Regions from separate parts of the Embleya sp. NPDC020886 genome, predicted to be linked through region 4. Evidence: riboswitches for the same ligand, from Rfam matches in the RefSeq annotation. Region 4 holds a riboswitch; each other region holds the start of a gene.

Region 1 (5,168 bases), on a different contig from region 4:
CGGCGCCGGGTGCGCGGCGCGGCGCGGTCGATCCGCTCGGCCGCCTCGCCGACCTTGCGGTGGATCGCCTCGGGCGGCTCGGCCTGGGTCAACTCCTCCACGGCGTGGTCCACTTGCTCCTGTTTGTGGCCGGGGGTGCGCTCCTGCCGGGGAAGCTCGGACGGCACGCGGGGTTCGACGACGGAATCGGCGGGCGGTGGCACGGTCGGGTCGACGGCGATCTCGTCGGGCTCGCGCGACGCGGACCTGCCGCCGGGCTCTCGGCCTGGGGTACTCATCGGTGCGTACTCCTCTTCACGGTCTCGATGTCCTCGCGTCATCGCCGAGGACCGCGCGCCCTGCGTCTGCCCGGCGAACGGCCGGTCATTCGTCCTCGGCGGCCCTTCGACGGCCGGGGCCGTCTCCCCGATCCTGCCGGGGGCGCAGACCCGGCAGGACCGAGGACACGGTCCCGGCGTTCGGTGCGTCGATGCCGGAATCGGTGTCTCCGGGACGAGGCTAGGAAAGTCCGCGCCGCAGATCCGGGAATGTCACCCGGATGCGCGGCGGCGTGTCCGATGGATCACCCGCTCGGCCGGATCCGGAGCGCGTCCCGGGGGCCGAGCGGGCGATCGTACGCGGTCAGTGTGCGCCGTCACGCCCGCGCGCCGACGACCCGATCCGGACCCGGGTCGGTTGCGGCGGCTTGTCATGGAAGACGCAGTCGCCGCACGTACCGCCGCCGGGAATCCGGTAGTACAGGCAGCACGTGGTGCGCCGGAACGCGCCCAGGGCGCCGTGCAGCCCACTCCCTCGCAGCAGGCCCGTGGCCAACAGACCGTCGGCGAACGACCGGGTCGTCGTCACGAGCTCCGGCTCGTCCGGCGCCGGGTGCCGGTGCAGCACCCGGGCCGCACCCACCAGCGCCGACGCGGCGTTGCCGGCCAGCAGGCGCTCCGCGATCGGCACCACCGCCCGAGTGGCCCGGGCCAGCGGCACCAGGTGCGCGGTCATCACCGCGGCGTACACCCGGTCGATCCCGGCCCGGTTTGCGAGCACCGGCGTCGGGATCGGATCCGGCGCCCACAGTTCGATCGCACCGCTCGCCGGGAAGCGCCAGTGCGTCCGGACCGGGTCCAGGTCCGGCACGACCCGACCGAGCACCGCCGCGCCGAGCGCCACCGACCACAACCGCGAGGCCACGCCCAGGTACAGGATCGACGCGGCGACCCGCGGCTCGTCGGTGCGCAACCGGCCCCGCACGTACTCCACCCGGGCCGCCCACGCGTCGGGCGCGGCGCGGTCGTACAACTCGACCAACGGCCGAAAGCCCGCGCCGTCGGCGATCGCTCCGGTCCGCAGCACGAAGTAGGGCCCCACCTCGGCGACTCGGGCCATCGCGTCGCCGACCCCGGGCCGTGCCGCCGAACCGCTCAGCGGTTGTCGCCCGGACGCCACAGCAGATCACCCGCGCCACCCGCGTCGGCCCGTCGGGCGAGCACGAACAGCAGGTCGGACAGCCGGTTGAGGTAGCGCGCGGTGAGCGGGTTCACCGTCGCGGACCCACCCGCCGCCGGTTCGTCCGCCTCGATCAGCGCCCAGGTCGAACGTTCGGCGCGCCGGGCCGCGGTGCGGGCCACGTGCAGCAGGGCCGCGGCAGGGCTGCCGCCGGGCAGGACGAACGAGCGCAGCGTGGGGAGTTCCGCGTTGAACGCGTCGCAGTGCTCCTCCAGCCGGGCCACGTCGGCCTCGGTGATCCGCAGCCGGGTGTCGCCTTCGGCGATCGGCGCGCACAGGTCCGCGCCGACGTCGAACAGGTCGTGTTGCAGTTGGGCCAACACCGCACGGGTCTGCGGCTCCGGGTCGCCGAGCGCGAGCACGACCCCGATCGCCGCGTTGGTCTCGTCCGTGTCGGCGTAGGCCGCCAACCTCGGATCGGTCTTGCACGTCCGGGAGTTGTCGCCCAGCGCGGTGGTACCGGCATCGCCGGTACGGGTGTAGATCCGGCTCAGTACCAAGGACATGGCGGCAGCACCGGCCTCTCTCGGGGAAATCCGCCCCGGTTGGTGAGGTGGCGACGACGTGAGTCTCCTGGCTCTCGGCTCTTCGCTCCTCCCGGCCTTCCCACCCCGTCGCGGGGTCGTGGCCGGTGTGGGAGTCGCTCCCCGATCACAGTGGCGGGACCGCGTCGGATTCACACCGACTTCCTCGTACCGCCGTCGCATAGCGCCTCCCACCATGACACGCGCGCCGGGCCGGGTCCACTGTCGGGCCCGGTCGGTCCACGCTTGTGGGTGAAGCTCGCCGCCGCTCCGCGTGCCGCGTCGCGAACCGGTGGGCACTGCGCACAGGATCGGGGTTCGAGAGCGGCTCCCTCGGCCGGCATCGGATCCGGCGGGCGCCGGCCGACCCATCCCAGATCCGGCCGTGTCCGGACCAGAGTGCCGGAGGATTGTGTGGCCACGGTTTCCGGAACACCCGAACCGGCCGTCCGGATGCGTCGAGTCGGTGTGGTGCTCGTGTGTTGCGCGGTGTTGTTCGGTGTGGGCGCCGGGTGCCCCGCCGTTGCCGTGGTGCCCATCCCGTCGCTGCCGCCCGTGGTCGCCGGCCCGGCCGGCGACTCCGCTCCGGGCTCGCGTGTCGACCGGGTACGGCCGAACGGCGGGTTCGGAGCGCCGATGCCGGCCGCGCCGCGGGCCGTCACGGATCGGGTCGGCACTCGCGCCGGGCAGTCGGTGGACGTCCCGGTGCTGGCCGGCGACACCGGTGAGGGGCTGGCCCTGGTGTCGCACACCAATCCCGAGCACGGTCTGGTCCTCGACGTCGAGGGCGCTCCGGACGAGGGCACGACGGAGGCCGTGTTGCGCTACACGCCGGGGCCGGGCTTCGCCGGGCGCGACGGCTTCCACTACACGATCGTCGACCGGCTCGGCCGCCAGGCCACCGCGACCGTGCGGATCGACGTGGCGGCCGATCCGGGAGCGGCGGAACGGGCGGTCGAGCCGAGGACGGGCCGGCTCGGCGTGCATCGCGGCGTCGACGAACTGCGGGCGCCGGCGGCCGTGACGCGGCAGGGCGGGCACGATTCGGGCGGCGGACTGTTGCTGTCGGCCTTCCTGGGCTCGGCGTTGCTCGGCGCGGGCATCCTGGGTTGGGTGGCGCACCGTCGGCCGGGGCGGCGGCAGGTGCGCTGAACGGGTGGTGATCGGCGGGCCGATTGCCGGGCCGGTCACCGAACCGATCACTGAAGCGATCGGGAAGCGACCGGGAAGCAGTCGGGACCCGATCACCGGGCCGTTCGCCGCGCTCGGCGCACCCGGTCAGGGCTTTCGGGCCTCCCGGGCCTCCCCGGCCTCGCGGGTCAACCGGTAGAGCCCGTACAGCACTTCGGCGATGCCGACGATCAGCAGCACGACGCCGATCTTCCCGAGCGCGATCACGGGTGTGTCGACGTCGTCCGCGAACAGCTTCAGGGCCGCGCCCACCAGCGCGCTCGCCAGGCCGGCCGTCAACGAACCGCGTGCCTTCGTCATGTTCTTCCCTCCTCCACTCGACCTGCGGACATGCCTACGAGGCTAGGTCCGGGGCCGGGGCCGGCACGCCCTCCGCGAGGACGACCCGGCGTACACACTTCGGCCCAGGCGGGGCCCGATTTCCGGCCCGCGAGCGGCTTCGGCGGACCCGGCCCGCCGGGGGCACAGGTGGGGCCGGCCCCACCCTCGGACGGTGGCCGACCCCATGGGCAGGGGCGATTCGCGCTCCTAGCGTTGGACCCGGTGCCGTACACGGGGTGGCGGCCGGATCGGCGGGAGAATCGACGTGGGCGGGCAACCGACACACGAGTGGTACACGGCGCCGGCCGAGTGGGAGGGCGCCGGCCCGCCGGCCGTCCGGCTCGACGCGGTGCGCAAGGTCCACGGCCGGGGCTCCGCGTCGGTCGCCGCCCTCGACGGGGTCGACATCACGTTCGGGCAGGGCTCGTTCACCGCCGTGATGGGCCCGTCCGGCTCCGGCAAGAGCACCTTCCTGCACTGCGCGGCCGGTCTGGACCGACCCACGTCGGGCACGGTCACGGTGGCCGGCCAGGACCTCGCCGAGTTGAACGAGAACGCGCTGACCAAGCTCCGCCGGGAACGCATCGGCTTCGTCTTCCAGGCGTTCAACCTGCTGCCCACGCTCACCGTGGAACAGAACATCACGCTGCCGATGCGGTTCGCGGGCAAACGCGCCGACCGCCGGCGTGTCGCCGAGGTGATCGCGCACGTGGGCCTTACCGACCGGGCCCGACACCGACCGCACGAGTTGTCCGGCGGCCAGCAGCAGCGGGTCGCGATCGCTCGCGCGCTCGTCGTGAGGCCCGCCGTGCTGTTCGCGGACGAGCCGACCGGTGCGCTGGACACCCGGACCGCGGCCGAGGTGCTCGGCCTGCTCCGGGAATCCGTACGGATCGACGGCCAAACCGTCGTGATGGTCACGCACGACCCGGTCGCCGCCTCCTATGCCGACCACGTGGTCTTCCTGGCCGACGGCCGGATCGCGGACCGGGTGAGCGCGCCGACGGCGGACACCATCGCCGAGCGGATGACCCACCTGGGCGCGTTCGCGGACGTGCCGGGGCCGGGCCGACCCGGGCCGATCGGCAGGGTCCGCTGATGTGGGGGCTCGCCCTGCGCACGCTGCGCTTTCGGGCCGGTGGCTTCGTGGCCACCTTCATCGCGCTGTGCTTCGGCGCGACCGTGGTGATGGCCTGTGGCGGGCTGCTCGAAACCGGGGTCCGCAACAACGCGCCGCCGCAACGCCTGGCGCAGGCTTCGCTGTTGGTGATCGGCGATCCCACCTTCACCGGTCCGCGCGACGGTTCCGGCGACCGCGAGCGGGACTTCGCACTGGCCGAGCGCACCCCGTTGCCCGTGGGGCTCGTGGCTCGGGTGCGGGCGTTGGAGGGGGTGCGGGCGGCGGTCGGCGAACAGACCTTCGAGACCGCGCTGATCGGCCCCGCCGGCAACCACGGGGCGCAGGGCCACGCGTGGGATTCCGCGGCCCTGACGCCGTACCTGCTCGCGCAGGGCACCGCGCCGGTCGGGGCCGACGAGGTGGTGCTGGACAGTACGCTCGCGCGCCGCGCGGGGGTGGCCGTGGGCGATCGGGTCGAGATCGCCGCGCACGGCGGCGCGAGCGCGTACCGGGTC
Region 2 (5,168 bases), on a different contig from region 4:
GGCGTATCCGGGACGCCGCGGGCAGCGGTATCCACGGCTGGGAACGCCACAGGTCGCCGCGGGTCTGCGGGTCGTCGGCGACGACGACGTCGAGGAGTTCGAGGAGGTCGGCCATGGTGCGGGTGTGCGGGACCACGACGTCCATGGTCGGTACGAGCGGCCAGTTGCCGCGTACCGAGATGACGCCGCGGCTGGGTGTGTAGGCGCACAGCGCGTTGTTGGAGGCAGGGGCGCGGCCCGACGACCAGGTCTCCTCCCCGAGGCCGAACGCGCCGAAGGACGCCGCCGTCGCGGTGCCCGATCCGTTCGACGATCCGGAGCCGTAGGCGCTGGTCAGCCAGTCGGCGTTGTAGGGGCTTTCGGCGCGGCCGTACACGCCGCGCTGCATGCCGCCGTTGGCCATGGGCGGCATGTTGGTCAGCCCGATGAGCACGGCCCCGGCGGCCCGCAGTCGCTCGATGGCGAACGCGTCGCACCGGGCGACCAGGCGTTCGAACGCCGGCGAACCGGCCGCCGCCGTCAGTCCCTTCGCGAGGTAGCTGTCCTTCGCCGTGTACGGGATGCCGTCCAGCGGGCCGAGGCTCTCGCCACGCGCCCGGCGGGCGTCGGAGGCCGCGGCGTCGGCGTGGGCGTTCGGGTTGGTCACGACGACCGCGTTGAGCGCGGTGGCGGTGCCGGGCCGGTCATAGGCCGCGATCCGCGCGAGATAGGCGTCGAGCAGGTCGACCGCCGTGGTCTGGCCTTTCTCCAGCGCCACCCGCAGGTCGGCGATGCCGGTCTCCACGACGTCGAATCCGCGGGTCATGCGGGGTGCCTCCTGGCTGGTTCGGTTCGGCGGCCTCGGTAAACCGGTACGCGGGGTCGAAGCCGTGCCCCGAACCCGGGCGGGCGAACGGCATCCCACGTCCGTGCCGGATCGATCCGGCACAGGGCGAGCCTAGGTGCTGCCGGATCGATCCGGCAAACCCTGGGCCGGACATCTAGACTCCGTGGTTGTGAACGCCCGCATCGTGACCCTGATCGACGTGGCACGCGCCGCCGGCGTGTCCCGGAGCACCGCCTCGGACGCCCTGCAAGGCTCCGGACGCGTGGCCGAGGCCACCCGCGCCCGGGTCCGCGAGACGGCGGACGCGCTCGGCTACCGCCCCAACAGCGCCGCCCGCCGTCTGCGCCGCGCCGACGCGGGGGCGCTCGGCCTCTACCTCCCCCGGACCGCGACCCGGCTCGACTACTACCTGGACCTCGCCTTCGGAGCCGTCGAGCGCGCCCAGCACGACGGGCTCGACGTCGTCCTGCTCGGCGGGCCCACGGGCAGTTCCGGACGGGTCGCCTCCCGAGTCGACGGTCTCCTCGTCATCGACCCCGACGGCTCCGACCCGGCCGTCCCGAAACTCCTCGACGCGGGCGTCCCGGTCGTCACCGGCGAGCGCTACCTCGGCCCCAGCCGCGCCCCGATCGGTGCCGTGGTGTGCGACAACGCCGCCTCGCTCGCCGCGGTCCTGGACCACCTGCGCGAACGCGGCGCGCGGCGACCGGCGCTGCTCGCCCCGGGGGGCGACTCGGCGTGGGCCCAAACCCTGCGAGTGAGCGCCGACGCGTGGGGAACGCCGCACGGCGTCCCGGTCACCGTACGCACCGTCCCGTTCGCGGCGACCCCCGCACAGGCGGCCGAAGCCGCCAGGGACCTGCTCACCGCGGAACCGGACATCGACGCGGTGGTGTGCGGCCCCGACGGAGCCGCTCCCGGCGTCCTGCACGGCGCCCGCGCCCTCGGTCGAACTCCCGGCGCGGACCTGCTCGTCGCCTCCTGCGTCGACGGCACCGCCACCCGCACCGGCAACCCGCCGATCACCGCCGTGGACTTGCGCCCCGCCGACTATGGGCAGGCCTGCGCCGAACTCCTGTGCGACATTCTGGCCGACCGCACCCCACCCGACACCGTCCGCCTCCACCCATGGAAACTGCGCACCCGGGCCTCGACCCAGGGTGGCCACTGAACCAACCGCGTGCCGCCCGTTCGAGTGCTTCCCGCCCAAGGCCGATGCCGGCAGGCGCCGACTGCGGAACGTGCTGCGTCGCGTCACTCCCCGCACACTACGACTTGCCTTGATATCTCACGTATTGGCGCCAAATCTCGCATTGCGGCGACAGCCCCCGGGCTCGCCCTGGTCATGACGGCCTGGTTGCTCACAGCCCACGGCACCCCGCCACCCCGCCACCCCGCCACCCCGCCACCAACGTCCCCACCACGGCCGCCGATTACGGTGCCCGCCGGCCGGCCTCCCGGTTCGCCGGCGACGGCAGCGGCGGCAAGTTCATCCCGGCCACCGGTAGCTCGACGACGCCCGAACCGCCCAACACGATGCAGTCCGCACTCGCCCTGGCCGCGGCCGGCGTCGAGGAGGCCACCTTCGAGGACACAGTGGACCGGCTCAAGGCTGCGGCGCCCCCGACCCGCTCGCCACCCGGCAGTCCGTATGGGGCGCGGCCGGAACCCCGTTCCCGCTGAACCCCTCCTTCACCACTCCACTCCCCCTCCCCCGTGCGTCCCCTGACCCGGCCCCGGTGCCGGCCGCAGGCGGGGAGCCCCGAGTGTGGGGCTCCCCGTGTGGTGGAAACCGGCCGGCCCAGGCACTTCGGCGCCGCGGCGAAGGGTCACCGCCGCGCCGGGTCCTCCCCACCGGTCGGCGGTCGGAACGAACACGACACCGGATCGCGAACACCGGCCCCACCGATGCGTCGCCGGCCGTTGTCCGCGTCTTCGGCGCGTGGTCGCCCCATCCGGCTCGTGCGGTGGCTCCCCGCGGCGCCCTCGGCCGGCTAAGCTGTCGCACGCAGTCGGTTCGCCCTGCCATCCGGGTAGGCGCGTCGTAAGAGGGAACCCGGTGTGAATCCGGGACTGCCCCGCAGCGGTGAGTGGGAACGACCGCCGTCAAACAGCACTGGACCCGACTCGGGTCCGGGAAGCGACGGCCAGTAGGTGTCCGCCCTTGGCGGATGTGCCCGCGAGTCCGAAGACCTGCCACTGCCCGTGCGCCGCCGATGCGCACGGTGATCTCGGTGACCTCGTGGGCGGGTCGGCGGACAACCGGTGGGACACGTGCGGGAGTACACCGACGTGACCCGTGTGGTTTGCCATTCCCTTCGTGCCTGCGATCCGTCCCGGGATCTTGTCGACAGGCTCGCGAAGGAGAGTTCCGTGACCACCAAGTCCGCAGCCGCGGCGGCCCGTGCCACCGTGTACGGCTATCCCCGCCAGGGCCCGAATCGGGAGCTGAAGAAGGCCATCGAGGGCTACTGGGCCGGCCGCATCGATGCGCAGGCGCTTCGGGACGCCTCGGCCGAACTGCGCCGCGCCAACTGGGAACGCCTCGCCCAGGCGGGCATCCACGAGGTACCCACCGGCGACTTCTCGCTGTACGACCACGTCCTCGACACCAGCGTGGCCGTGGGTGCGATCCCGGCCCGTCACCGCGCCGCCGTCGAAGTCGACGCCTTGGACGGCTACTTCGCGATGGCGCGTGGCACGCAGGACGTGGCGCCGCTCGAGATGACCAAGTGGTTCGACACGAACTACCACTACCTCGTGCCCGAACTCGGGCCGGACACCGTCTTCGAGGCGAACTCCGCCAAACAGGTGGCCGAGTTCGAGGAGGCCGTCGCGCTCGGCCTGACCGCCCGCCCGGTGTTGGTGGGCCCGCTCACCTACCTCCTGCTTGCCAAGCCCGCGCCGGGGGTCGCGGCCGACTTCGAGCCGCTGACCCTGTTGGACCGGCTGTTGCCGGTGTACGCCCGGCTGCTCGCCGACCTGCGTGCCGCCGGCGCCGAGTGGGTGCAGCTCGACGAGCCCGCCCTGGTCCAGGACCGCAGCTTCGCCGAACTGAACGCCGCCAAGCGGGTCTACCGCGATCTCGGCGGCCGCACCGACCGGCCCAAGCTGTTGGTGGCCTCGTACTTCGACCGCCTCGGCGAGGCGCTGCCGATCCTGGCCCGGGCGCCGATCGAGGGCCTGGCGCTGGACTTCACCGGGGCCGCCGCCGCCAACCTCGACGCGCTGGCCGCGGTCGGCGGGCTGCCCGGGAAACGTCTGGTCGCCGGTGTCGTGGACGGCCGCAACGTATGGATCAACGATCTCGGCAAGTCGCTGACCACGCTCGGCATACTGCTGGGCCTGGCCGACCGGGTCGACGTCGCCGCCTCCTGCTCGTTGTTGCACGTGCCGCTGGACGCCGACGCCGAACGCGACGTCGACCCGCAGATCGCCCGCTGGCTCGCCTTCGCCCGGCAGAAGACCGACGAGATCGTCACCCTGACGCGCGGCCTCGGCCGGGGCACCGACACCATCGCGCCCCACCTCGCCGCCAACCGGGCCGACCTGGCCGCCCGCAGGACCTCCGCGCTCACCCACGACCCCGCCGTACGCGCCCGCGCCGCCGCGGTCACCGACACGGACGCGCGCCGCAGCAAGCCCTATCCCGAGCGAGCCGCGGCCCAACGCGCCCACCTGGGCCTGCCGTTGTTGCCCACGACCACCATCGGCTCCTTCCCGCAGACCGCCGAACTGCGCACCGCCCGCGCCGATCTGCGCGCGGGACGCATCGACAGTGCCGGTTACGAGGAACGCATCGAATCCGAGATCCGCGATGTCGTCGCCTTCCAGGAGAAGGCGGGCATCGACGTCCTGGTGCACGGCGAGGCCGAACGCAACGACATGGTCCAGTACTTCGCCGAACAGCTCGCCGGCTACGTGGCCACCCGACACGGTTGGGTCCAGTCGTACGGCACCCGCTACGTGCGCCCGCCGATCCTGGCCGGCGACATCTCCCGCCCGGAAGCGATGACCGTGCGCTGGACCTCGTTCGCCCAGTCGTTGTCCGACCGCCCGGTCAAGGGCATGCTGACCGGACCGGTAACCATGCTCGCGTGGTCGTTCGTTCGCGACGACCAGCCGCTGGGAGAAACCGCCAGGCAGGTCGCGCTCGCGCTTCGAGACGAAGTCGACGACCTGGAGGCGGCCGGGAGTTCGGTCATCCAGGTGGACGAGCCGGCCCTGCGCGAGACGTTGCCGCTGCGGGCCGTGGACCATGCCGCGTACCTGGCCTGGGCCACCGAGGCGTTTCGGCTGAGCACGTCGGGCGTACGCGCGGCGACCCAGATCCACACGCACA
Region 3 (5,168 bases), on a different contig from region 4:
GTCGTGGTCTACGGGGCGGAGCCCTCGCGCCGCCGGGCCGAGACCGTCCCGCCTTCGGGCCCGCGGTCGAACGCGTGGCGGCTTCGCCGGGCATGCCGCGTCGCAGGCCCGGAAAGGCTTCACCATGACGCTCACCCGCCCCGGCCGGAGGATCTCCGCCCTCTTCGGCGGTCTGCTCCTCGCCGCCGCGACCGCCGTCGTACCCGCGACCGCGGGCGCCGCCCCCACGCCGGCCGACCGGTCGGCAACCGCTTCGCTCCCGGCCGGCAATCGCACTCAGGCCGCAGCCGGCTGGCTGGCCCGGCAACTCGTGGACGGCGAGCGCTTCGAGGCCACCTTCGACGGGGTGACCTACCCCGACCAGGGGCTGACCATCGACGCGGTGCTGGCGTTCGCCGCCGCCGGGGTGGCCGAGCAGAACGGTGCCAAGGCCACCGCGTGGCTGGCCCGTCCGGAGATCCTGTCCGGCTACATCGGCGACGGCACCACCAACGCCTACGCCGGCGCCACCGCCAAGGTGCTGCTCGCGGCCGAAGTGCGCGGGACGAACCCTGGCAACTTCGGCGGCGTGGACCTGCCGACCCGGCTGCGCGCGCTGCAACAACCCTCGGGCCGGTTCACCGACACCTCGCCGTGGGGCGACTACAGCAACGCTTTCAGCCAGTCGCTCGCTCTGCTCGCCCTGGACCGCACACCCGCCGGCGCACCGACCGCAGCGGTCGACTTCCTGGCCGGCGCGCACTGCGCCGACGGCGGTTTCCCGCTGAACTTCGGCCTCGCGACGTGCACCGCCGACGCCGACTCGACCGCGATGAGCGTGCAGGCGCTGGCCGCCACGGGCCGCCACCAGGAGGCCGCCGCCGGACTGAACTGGCTGGTCGCGCACCAGCTTTCCGACGGCGGCTTCGCCACGCCGGGCGCCGTCACGTCCAACGCCAACAGCACCGGCCTGGCCGGGCAGGCGCTGCTCTCCTCGTGGCGGGTGCTGCCGGGGCTGACCGCGCGGCAGTTCCTCGGCGGGCGTCAGGTGGGTTGCTCGGGCCCGCCCGCCACGCGAGGCGCGATCGCGTACGACGCGACCGGGTTCGACCCGGCCACCGCCACCCGGGCCACCGCCCAGGCGGTATTGGGCCTGGCCGGCACCGGCTTCGCCGACCTGACCGCCGCCGGGGCCCGGCCGGGCGCGCCGGCCCTGCACTGCCCGTCGTCCGCGTCCTGACCAGGATTCGCAACACCCGCGTCGCCGCTCGCCGATCCGGGCGGGCGACGACGCGGGGCCCGGGGCACCGAGTGCCCCGGGTGGGCCGGAGTTCGATCGACCTACCGCGAAGGGGCCACTCGCGGCGGCGGGTTGGTCGACGCGGTCCGGTCCTTGGCGAAGGACCAACCCTCGAAGCTGCCCGGCGGGGGCTTGCGGTTGGACGCACCCCACGAGCTGTACGTCCAGGTGCCGTTGTTCGGCGCGTGCCAGTAGGACCAATAGGCGTTGGCCGGCGGCGTGTTCAGGCAGGGTTCGGTGGCCGGGCCGGGCTTGTTCTCGATCCGACAGATGAACGCCTCGCCCCAGCGGGCGGTACCGGCTGTCTCGAATCCGGCGTTCTTGAGCGCGGCCAGTCCGGTGGCCTGGTCACCCGGCGCGCAACGCACGATCGTGGCACCGCCGAGTTCCTGGAAGTCGACGATCACGGTCACGCCGTCGTTGCTCGGGCAGACCCCGGCGCTGCCCTTGGTGGTGTCCACGGCGTACGCGCTCGGCGCCGCCGCGGTGACCTGCGCGGTGGCGGGCAGCACCAACAGGGCCAATGCGCCGACCAGTCGGCCGATACGCCCCTTGTTCCGGAAAAGCTTCACGGACGGATTCCCTTCGTGCGGTGGACGCGGGCGCGGACGGCGGGAACGACGAGTCCCGGCATCCGGCCGAAGGCAGGCATCGGCCGCGGAATCCGGGCTTCAGCGTGCAGTCCACGACACCTGGAGCCTTCGAGATCGAGCAACCCAGGCATTCCGACTCGTGGCGACCTGTCGATCACCACCCACGGTTGCGGGACAGCGCCGGATTTCGACCGGCTTCCCCTGGGCTTCGAACATGCAGTTGTGGCAAGTCGATCCGTACGGATCGCGGTGCGCCGACGAACCTGTCGGCGTCCGGAGCGTATGAGAGAGCGCACCCTGCGGACAACCGTCGACCCACGGTCCCCACCGTGCCGTTCGTCACCCGGACGGCGGATCCGAGGTCGGCGGCGCAGAGCCGATCGGGCGCACCGGGCCGGCCGGGGTCCGCCGGAAGGTGTCACCCGACTGGGTCTTGCGTTCGGCGATCGTGGTTGGACAGCGTGGAGTTGCGCGCGTACCCGGCGTGTGATCGCACGTCGGAACCAGCACACCCCGGATGGGCCCCTGGGGCCCGGCGGTGTGGGCGGACGAGAGCAACGGGAGTGCTGTGAGCGATCGGGACGGCAACAGGCGAACGGACGACCGCATCGTCCGAGTACGCATCCATCCGGCCATCGGCATTGCGCGCGTGGGCAACAGCACGCGCCCGGACGGCTGGTACTACGGACCCGAAACCCCCGACCCGGAGCCCACCCCACCGGGCTTCACCAAGGACGCGGACGGCGCGATCAAGCGCCAGGCGGCCCGATTCCGGCTGTACGGCCACGCCGCCGACGGGCACGTGGTGCGCGAGGTGACGGTCGCCGACCCGGGCACCCGGATCACCTGGGGCGTACACGTGGCCAATCGCAAGGCCGCGTGGTACCAGTTCCAGCTCCCGCTGGACATCCCGGACTCGCGGGATCCGGCGGCCAGGCCGTCCGCGCGGCGCAATCCGAGCGTCACCGATCGCCGGTCGCTGGTGATCGATCCCGGCCGCAAGACGCTGAACGCCACGCCCGGTGGGCGGGTGCCGTTCACCGGCGGCCGTTTCCTGGGTCGGGTCGACGTCCCGCTGGGCGAGATGCGCACGGACGAGCACGGCCGACTGGTGGTGCTCGGCGGGCTCGGCGCCGCCGGCTCGCCCGATCACACGCCGCCGGCCTCGGTAACGAACAACGACGGTTGGTACGACGACATTTCCGATGGGCCGGTGACCGCGTCGGTCACCATCGACGGCGTCTCGGTGCCGGTGGATCCGGCCTGGGTGGTGGTCGCGCCACCCAACTTCGCGCCGGACCTGCGCACCGTACGCACCCTCTACGACCTGCTCTTCGACGTGTTCGTCGGCACCGGCCAACTGCCGTTCCCGGCCCGGGTCTCGTTCGGCGAGCACATCGAACCGATCCTGCGCCGGTTCTGCGAACTCCAGTGGGTCAACGCCGGGTTCGCGGCCAAATTCGGCTGGGCCGGTCCGGAGTACTTCCTCGCCCCCGAGGCGTTGCGCCGGTTGTCCAGTCCGGCGATCGAGCATCGCGAGGTGCGCCGGCAGGTGTACACCGCGCTGCGCGACTACAACCGCGACGACAAGTCGCCGATGCCGTGGCCCTGGCTCTACGGCGACGGCATGGCCAGTGTGCCTCGGACGGTGCGCCAGTACATGACACTGTCGCCGACCCAGGACCGGCTGCTGCTGGCCTGGTCGCAGGGGAACTTCGACGCGTCGCCGTTCGCCGGCTACCCGCACCGCGTGGAGGACGCGCCGCCGGCCGCGCAACCGGGGCTGCTGGATCGGGCCGCGTTGGACTTCTGCGTCGCGGACGCGTTCCATCCCGGGATCGAGGTGACCTGGCCGATCCGGCACGCGACGATGTTCGCCGAGCCGTTCCGGATCAGGGCGCGGCCCGAGGGCGATCCCGATCCGGACTACGGCAACACGCTCACCCCGGACAAGGCGCTGGCCCCCGACGGCCCGCTGTACGCGCAGGGACCGGGTGACCTCAGTCGATGGATGGCGGTGCCCTGGCAGACCGACACGGCGGGCTGCCGCGCGGGCTACGAGTCGCAGGCCGGACTCGGGCCGCGTTACGACCCGTACGTACCGACGTTCTGGCCCGCACGGGTGCCCAACCACGTGCTCAAACAAAGCGACTACGAGAAGGTCAACCGGCCGGACAGTGGCGGTTCGAGCGATCGCGAGGCCGCGTTCACGCACCGCGCGGTGTGGTTGCGCGGACTGACCGGGACCACGCCCGAGGCGCAGCGCCGACAGATGATCGACGGCTGGTACAAGCTCGGCATCGTCGAAGTGCGGCCCTACACGGTCGGCGACGGCCGCTTCCCGGCCCGCATGCAGGTCGAGTCGCCGCCGCAACCGCCGTTCGACCAGGCCCGGGACGCCAACAACCTGGTGAACGTGCACGTCCCGGAACCGGCCCCCGACGAGCCGGTGATCCGCGATGTCGCCGAGGCCACGGGGCAACACGCAGCGGACGTCACGGTGGGCTACGTCGACAACATCGATCCCTACCTGGATTCGCAGTGACGGGAGCCGCATCCGCGTGGCGGCACGGACCTGCCCGCGAACGGCGTGGCGGTGGAGGTGCCGTGCGGGTGAGCGGCGTCGGCTCGTGCGGACTTCGCCCGTGACCGGGGTCGGGGCGCCGCCGGCCCGGCGGCGGTACGACGTCGTGGTCGCCGGTGGCGGGCCGGCCGGCGCCGCGGCGGCGATCACGCTGGCACGTGCGGGTCGTTCGGTGCTGCTCGCCGACGCGGGTGGCGGGCCGCCGGCGATCGGCGAGGCGCTGCCGGGGGCGGCCCGGGTGCTGCTGGCCGACCTGGGGGTCGGCGAGCACGTACCCGGGGCGGGCCATCTGCCCTGCTACGCCACGCTGTCCGTGTGGGGGTCGCCGCAGCCGGTCACGGTCTCCGCGATCGACGACCCGAACGGGCCCGGCCGGCACCTGGATCGCCCGCTGTTCGACCGCCGCCTGCGCGACGGCGCCCGGGCGGCCGGTGCCGAGGTGGCCGAGCGCACCCCGGTCGGCGCGCCGATGCGCCGGCCGGACGGCACCTGGTCGGTGCCGCTGGGTCGGCCCGACCGGCGCGAAGTGGTGTGCTGCGACTGGGTCGTCGACGCGACCGGGCGCCGAGCGGCGGTCGCGACCGGAAGCGGCGGCGCCCGCCGGCACACCCACGACGCCCTGGTCGCGCTGCACCTGACCCTGGTCGATCCCACCGCGTGCGACGCCGACGCGAGTACGGTGGTCGAATCCGGGCCGGACGGCTGGTGGTAC
Region 4 (5,168 bases):
ACACGGGATGCGCGGGGCGGACACCTCCAACAGCGGTCCGGCGGCGCCCACTCGCCAGCGCTCACCGATCAGCGCGGCCTCCAGGTCCAGGCCGGAGGTGGTGAGGTTCTCGCCGAAGCTGCCGTTGCCCAGTTCGCGCCCGAGCTCGCGGGCCCACATGTCCAGGTTCTCGCGGCCATAGGCGTAGACGGCCTGATCGTGTCCGCCGTGGTGTTGTCGGTCGAATACCCGGTCGCCGACCAGCCCGCTGCCCGGTTCCTCGGCTCCGGGTCCGGGTCCGGGTCCGGGCGGGCGCACGGAGACCGCGTGGTCGACGGGTCGTTTGTCGATCCCGGTCGTTTCGACCCCGGACCCGGTCGGGTTGGGGCGCGGCCGGGCCAGGTTCACCGATATCACGTGCGGCATGTCCGCAGGCTACCGGGCCGGCGGCGGCCAGGATCGGGCCGATTGCGCGAGCGCCGACCGCGTATCCGGGCCGGACCGGGGCAAAAGGCTGATATCGGCGCCCTCGGGGACGCCGCGGCCCGTCTGTCCGGGCTTCAGGGAGGGACCACGACATGAGTTCGCTGTCGAAGACGCTCAAGAAGATCCAGGGTTACATCCGCCGCAATCCGCGGCAGGTCGAGCAGGGCCGTCGGCTCGTGCGCGACCGGCTCGGCCGTCGGCGCGGCGGCAGCGGGCAGGGCCCGGGCAACCCGCCGACCAACACCGGCTGATCCGACGATCCGGGGTGAACGCGCCGCGCTCGTCGGCGAGTCCGGTGCGTTCACCCCGGATTTGCGTGCGCGCGGCCCGGGTTCACGGGCGGGCGCCCCGGGTCTCCGTGATCGAGCGCGGCGACGCTCATCCGATCAGGGTGCGTTCGGCTCGCACGACACGGAATTCGTTGCCCTCGGGGTCGGCCGGCACCGTCCACGACTCGTCGCCGGTCTGGCCGACGTCCACGCGGCGGGCGCCGAGGGCGAGGATCCGCTCGATCTCCGCCTCGCGCTCGCCGGGTCCGGCGCCCGGGGTCAGGTCCAGGTGCAGCCGGTTCTTGACCGCCTTGACCTCGGTCACCGGCATGAAACAGATGCCGATCGGCGCGCCCGGCTCGGTCCCGACGACCACCTCGCGCTCGCGCTCCGACAGGATCTCCCATCCCGGCACGTCGGCCCAGAAGCGGGCGAGGCCGGGCAGGTCGTGTGCGTCGATCACGATGTGATGCAGCGAAATGGCCATGCCCGCCATCGTGTGCCGCGGGATCGAGCGGGCCAACGGGATTACCGCCCGCGGGCGCGGCCGCTCGTTGCGTCGCCGGCGCGGCCTCCGCCGGTGGCGAAAAGGGTGTTCGTGTCACACTGGCCCGCATGCCGAAGTCCGCCGCCGAGGTGCGCGCACATCTGGAGACGTTCTACGACGCGGTCGCACGTCGGGCCGCTCACGCGGAGACATTCGGCGGACTGACCCTGTTCGTCCGGGATGGCCAGGGCTGGCCCCGGTACGCACGTCCCACGCTCGGCGGCTCCGTCGAGCCCACCGCCGCGGATGTACGCGCGGTGCGGGCACGACAGAGAGAGTTGAAAGTGCCCGAGTCGTTCGAATGGGTCGACGAGACCACCCCCGCGCTGCGCGCGGCCGCGATCGAGGCCGAGTTGCATGTGCACGAGCACCCGCTGATGGTGCTCGATCCCGCCGAACGCCCCGCCGAACGACCGTTCCTGCCGGACCTGGTGACGGTGCGTCGGATCCGGGCGGACGCGACCGACCTGGCGATCGTGCACAGCGTCGCGGCGGTCGGCTTCGCGAATCCGGGCACCGCGTCCGGCACCGACGGTCCGACCGAGCGGGACACCGCCGCCCTGGGCCAGGACCCGGACCTGCTGTCCTACCTCAACGAGCGGCTGCGCTCCGGCGAGACGGTGATGTACGCCGCGTACGGCCCGACCGGACCGTTGTGCGTGGGCAGCTACCAGCATCTGTACGACACCACCGAGATCGTCGGCGTGGCCACCCTCCCCGCGGCCCGACGCGGCGGCCTCGCGGCGGCGGTGACCTGGGAACTGGCCGGGCACGCGCTCGACGACGGGAGCGAGACGGTGTTCCTGTCCGCGGGCGACGAGGACGTGGCCCGGATGTACGGCCGGCTCGGCTTCCGGTCGGTGGGCACCTCGATGATCGCGGACGCGCCGTGAGCGGGCCGGAACCCGAGCCGGCTCCCGAGCGGCCGCTCGTGCTGCCGATCCCGCCGGGCCGCAATCCCACCGCCGCCGAGATGGCCGCCGCACACGGCCGGAGCATCCCGGACGTGATCGGGCCCAACCTTCGGGTGTTGTTCTGCGGGATCAACCCGGGCCTGTGGTCCGGGGCCACCGACCGGCACTTCGCCCGGCCCGGGAACCGGTTCTGGCCCGCGCTGTACGCGAGCGGGTTCACGCCCCGGCTGCTCGCGCCGACCGAGCAGCAGCGGTTGCTCGCGCTCGGCCTCGGCATCACCAACGTGGTGGCCCGCACCACCGCCCGCGCGGACGAGTTGACCAAGGACGAGTACCGGGCGGGCGGCGCGGCGCTCACCGCCCGGGTGCACGCGTACCGACCGGCCTGGCTGGCGGTGCTGGGCATCGGTGCGTACCGGACCGGCTTCGGCCGGCCCAAGGCGGTGGTCGGCCGGCAGCCCGAGACGATCGGCGACACCGGGATCTGGGTGTTGCCCAATCCCAGCGGCCTGAACGCGCACTGGACGGCGGCGGCGCTGGCCGAGGCGTTCGCCGAACTGCGGGTGGCGAGCGATCCGGACCCGGGCCCGGATTCGGCGGCCCCACCCGGACCGGGCGACGCGCCGCCCGCGTGACGGGCGGGTCGGGCCGTTTCGACGACCTGTATCCGAGTCGACACGTCAACCGACCGAGTGGCATCACCCGGTTGGTGGTTACTTCACGCCGTCTTGCACGGTTGGGTCGGCATGAAGATCCTGCGAGCCCCGTTCGGGCCGTGGCCCACCGAGACGTTCGAGACCCCCGTTTACGAGGCGTTGGTCGCCGAGTGGCGCGACTCGGGTCGGGAGGTGCCGCGACCGGTGGACCGACCGCACGACCGACCGGCCCGGCACGCGCGCCCGGCCCGGCCCGGGCCGCGCACCGGTCGCCCCTGATCCGCGCACCGCGCGTCCCACGCGTCCCGGGGCGAACCACCCCACCGCCGCCCCGGCGGCGGTCCGTGGTACGTCGAGAACCGCGACACGACACAACACCTGGGGGTGCGACGACCACCCCGCCACTACATATATGCTCTGCGACGTAGCTGGTTCGCCGTTCCGAGTTCAGCGGAACGGCGAGGCAAGAGGGAACCCGGTGCGAAGCCGGGACTGCCCCGCAACGGTGAGCGGGAACGAACGTCGTCCTGGAGCACCGAACGCCGAGAGGCATTCGGGGCCCGACGACCATGGGGAACTCCGCGGTCCGCCGAGCACGTCGTGCCCGGTGGTGCCCCGGCATGCCCGCGAGTCCGAATACCTGCCGGCTGCCCGTGCCCTCGGGCGCGGGGTCACTGTACGTACGAGCTCGCGAGGAGAGAGCACGTGACCGTTGTGGACAGCGTGGGCACGACCCGGATGCGGATCGACGAAAGCCCCGAGGAGCAACTGGCGACCCTGGTGCGCACCCAGGCGCGCGATCTGCCGGAGGTCGATCCGGATCGGGTCGTCCGCCGGGTCGTCGCGGGTCTGAACGAGGGCGCGGACCGGGCCGCCGCCGCGGACCTGGCGGTGCGTACCGCCGCCGAACTGATCGCCGAGGAGCCCGCCTACTCGCGGCTCGCCGCGCGCCTGCTCGCCGGCCGGATCGCCGACGAGGCGTTCGAGGCCGGCGCCGGTTCGTTCAGCGCCGGCATCGCGCTGGGCCGCCGGGAGGGCATCATCGGTGCGGAGACTGCGGCGTTCGTCGCGCGGCACGCCGCCGAGTTGGACGCCGCCGTGGACGTCGAGGGCGACCGCCGGTTCGAGTACTTCGGCCTGCGCACCGTGTACGACCGCTACCTGCTGCGCCACCCGGTCTCGCGCAAGGTGGTCGAGACGCCGCAACACTTCCTGCTGCGCGTCGCATGCGGCCTGGCCCAGGAGCCCGGCGAGGCGATCGGCTTCTACCGGCTGATGTCCTCGCTGGCCTACCTGCCCAGTTCGCCGACGTTGTTCAACTCCGGCACGGTGCACACCCAGATGTCCTCGTGCTACCTGCTCGACTCGCCCAAGGACGAGCTGGAGTCGATCTACGAGATGTACGGGCGGATCGCCCGGCTGTCGAAGTTCGCCGGCGGCATCGGTGTGGCCTGGTCGCGGGTGCGTTCGCGCGGCTCGCTGATCCGGGGCACCAACGGGCACTCCAACGGCATCGTGCCGTGGCTCAAGACGCTCGACTCGTCGGTGGCCGCGGTCAACCAGGGCGGCCGGCGCAAGGGCGCGGCCTGCGTCTACCTGGAGACCTGGCACCCGGACATCCTGGAGTTCCTCGAACTGCGCGAGAACACCGGCGAGGACGCGCGCCGCGCGCACAACCTCAACCTGGCCAACTGGGTGCCGGACCTGTTCATGCGCCGGGTCGAGGAGGACGGCGTCTGGTCGCTGTTCGACCCGAACGAGCTGCCCGAACTGCCGGACCTGTGGGGCGCCGAGTTCGACAAGGTCTACGAAGCCGCCGAGCGGGACGGCCGGTTCGTCCGGCAGTTGCCCGCCCGCGACCTGTACGCCCGGATGATGCGCACGCTCGCGCAGACCGGCAACGGCTGGATGACCTTCAAGGACGCCGCCAACCGCACCTGCAACCAGGCCGCGGAGCCGGGCAACGTGGTGCACCTGTCCAACCTGTGCACCGAGATCCTGGAGGTCACCAGCGACGGCGAGACGGCCGTGTGCAACCTCGGCTCGGTCAACCTCGGCGCGCACGTGGTCGCCGGGGAGGGCATGGACTGGGACAAGCTGCGCGCGACGGTCCGCACCGCGGTGGTCTTCCTGGACCGCGTGATCGACATCAATTACTACCCGACCGAGCAGGCCGCCGCGTCCAACCCGCGCTGGCGTCCGGTGGGTCTGGGTCTGATGGGCCTGCAGGACGTGTTCTTCACGCTCGGCCTGCCGTTCGACTCGGCCGAGGCGCGCGAGTTGTCCACGCTGATCTCCGAGGAGATCTACCTCACCG

Evidence for each region. Region 4 has a riboswitch for cobalamin ahead of ACH4U8_RS44970 (ribonucleoside-diphosphate reductase subunit alpha). Riboswitches for the same ligand answer to the same signal wherever they lie in the genome.
Region 1: linked by a shared signal. The riboswitch ahead of ACH4U8_RS26920 (cob(I)yrinic acid a,c-diamide adenosyltransferase) and the one ahead of ACH4U8_RS44970 (ribonucleoside-diphosphate reductase subunit alpha) in region 4 are both predicted to bind cobalamin.
Region 2: linked by a shared signal. The riboswitch ahead of metE (5-methyltetrahydropteroyltriglutamate--homocysteine S-methyltransferase) and the one ahead of ACH4U8_RS44970 (ribonucleoside-diphosphate reductase subunit alpha) in region 4 are both predicted to bind cobalamin.
Region 3: linked by a shared signal. The riboswitch ahead of ACH4U8_RS29450 (flagellar hook-length control protein FliK) and the one ahead of ACH4U8_RS44970 (ribonucleoside-diphosphate reductase subunit alpha) in region 4 are both predicted to bind cobalamin.

What each region holds. Positions count from the first base shown of each region.
Region 1 covers NZ_JBIRRX010000008.1:167,885-173,052, reverse strand. The annotation lists gene ACH4U8_RS26930 (hypothetical protein) at 1-278, opposite strand, end outside; gene ACH4U8_RS26925 ((2Fe-2S)-binding protein) at 622-1,437, opposite strand; gene ACH4U8_RS26920 (cob(I)yrinic acid a,c-diamide adenosyltransferase) at 1,413-2,003, opposite strand; cobalamin riboswitch at 2,064-2,191, opposite strand; gene ACH4U8_RS26915 (Ig-like domain-containing protein) at 2,436-3,173, shown strand; gene ACH4U8_RS26910 (DUF5708 family protein) at 3,300-3,512, opposite strand; gene ACH4U8_RS26905 (ABC transporter ATP-binding protein) at 3,799-4,632, shown strand; gene ACH4U8_RS26900 (ABC transporter permease) at 4,632-5,168, shown strand, end outside.
Region 2 covers NZ_JBIRRX010000005.1:444,243-449,410, forward strand. The annotation lists gene ACH4U8_RS21075 (amidase) at 1-805, opposite strand, end outside; gene ACH4U8_RS21080 (LacI family DNA-binding transcriptional regulator) at 996-1,997, shown strand; cobalamin riboswitch at 2,859-3,024, shown strand; gene metE (5-methyltetrahydropteroyltriglutamate--homocysteine S-methyltransferase) at 3,200-5,168, shown strand, end outside.
Region 3 covers NZ_JBIRRX010000009.1:264,028-269,195, reverse strand. The annotation lists gene ACH4U8_RS29455 (peptidase) at 125-1,219, shown strand; gene ACH4U8_RS29450 (flagellar hook-length control protein FliK) at 1,321-1,851, opposite strand; cobalamin riboswitch at 1,977-2,120, opposite strand; gene ACH4U8_RS29445 (LodA/GoxA family CTQ-dependent oxidase) at 2,411-4,417, shown strand; gene ACH4U8_RS29440 (FAD-dependent monooxygenase) at 4,518-5,168, shown strand, end outside.
Region 4 covers NZ_JBIRRX010000029.1:14,760-19,927, reverse strand. The annotation lists gene ACH4U8_RS45000 (MOSC domain-containing protein) at 1-405, opposite strand, end outside; gene ACH4U8_RS44995 (hypothetical protein) at 558-716, shown strand; gene ACH4U8_RS44990 (VOC family protein) at 844-1,221, opposite strand; gene ACH4U8_RS44985 (GNAT family N-acetyltransferase) at 1,350-2,174, shown strand; gene mug (G/U mismatch-specific DNA glycosylase) at 2,255-2,830, shown strand; gene ACH4U8_RS44975 (hypothetical protein) at 2,942-3,130, shown strand; cobalamin riboswitch at 3,264-3,514, shown strand; gene ACH4U8_RS44970 (ribonucleoside-diphosphate reductase subunit alpha) at 3,590-5,168, shown strand, end outside.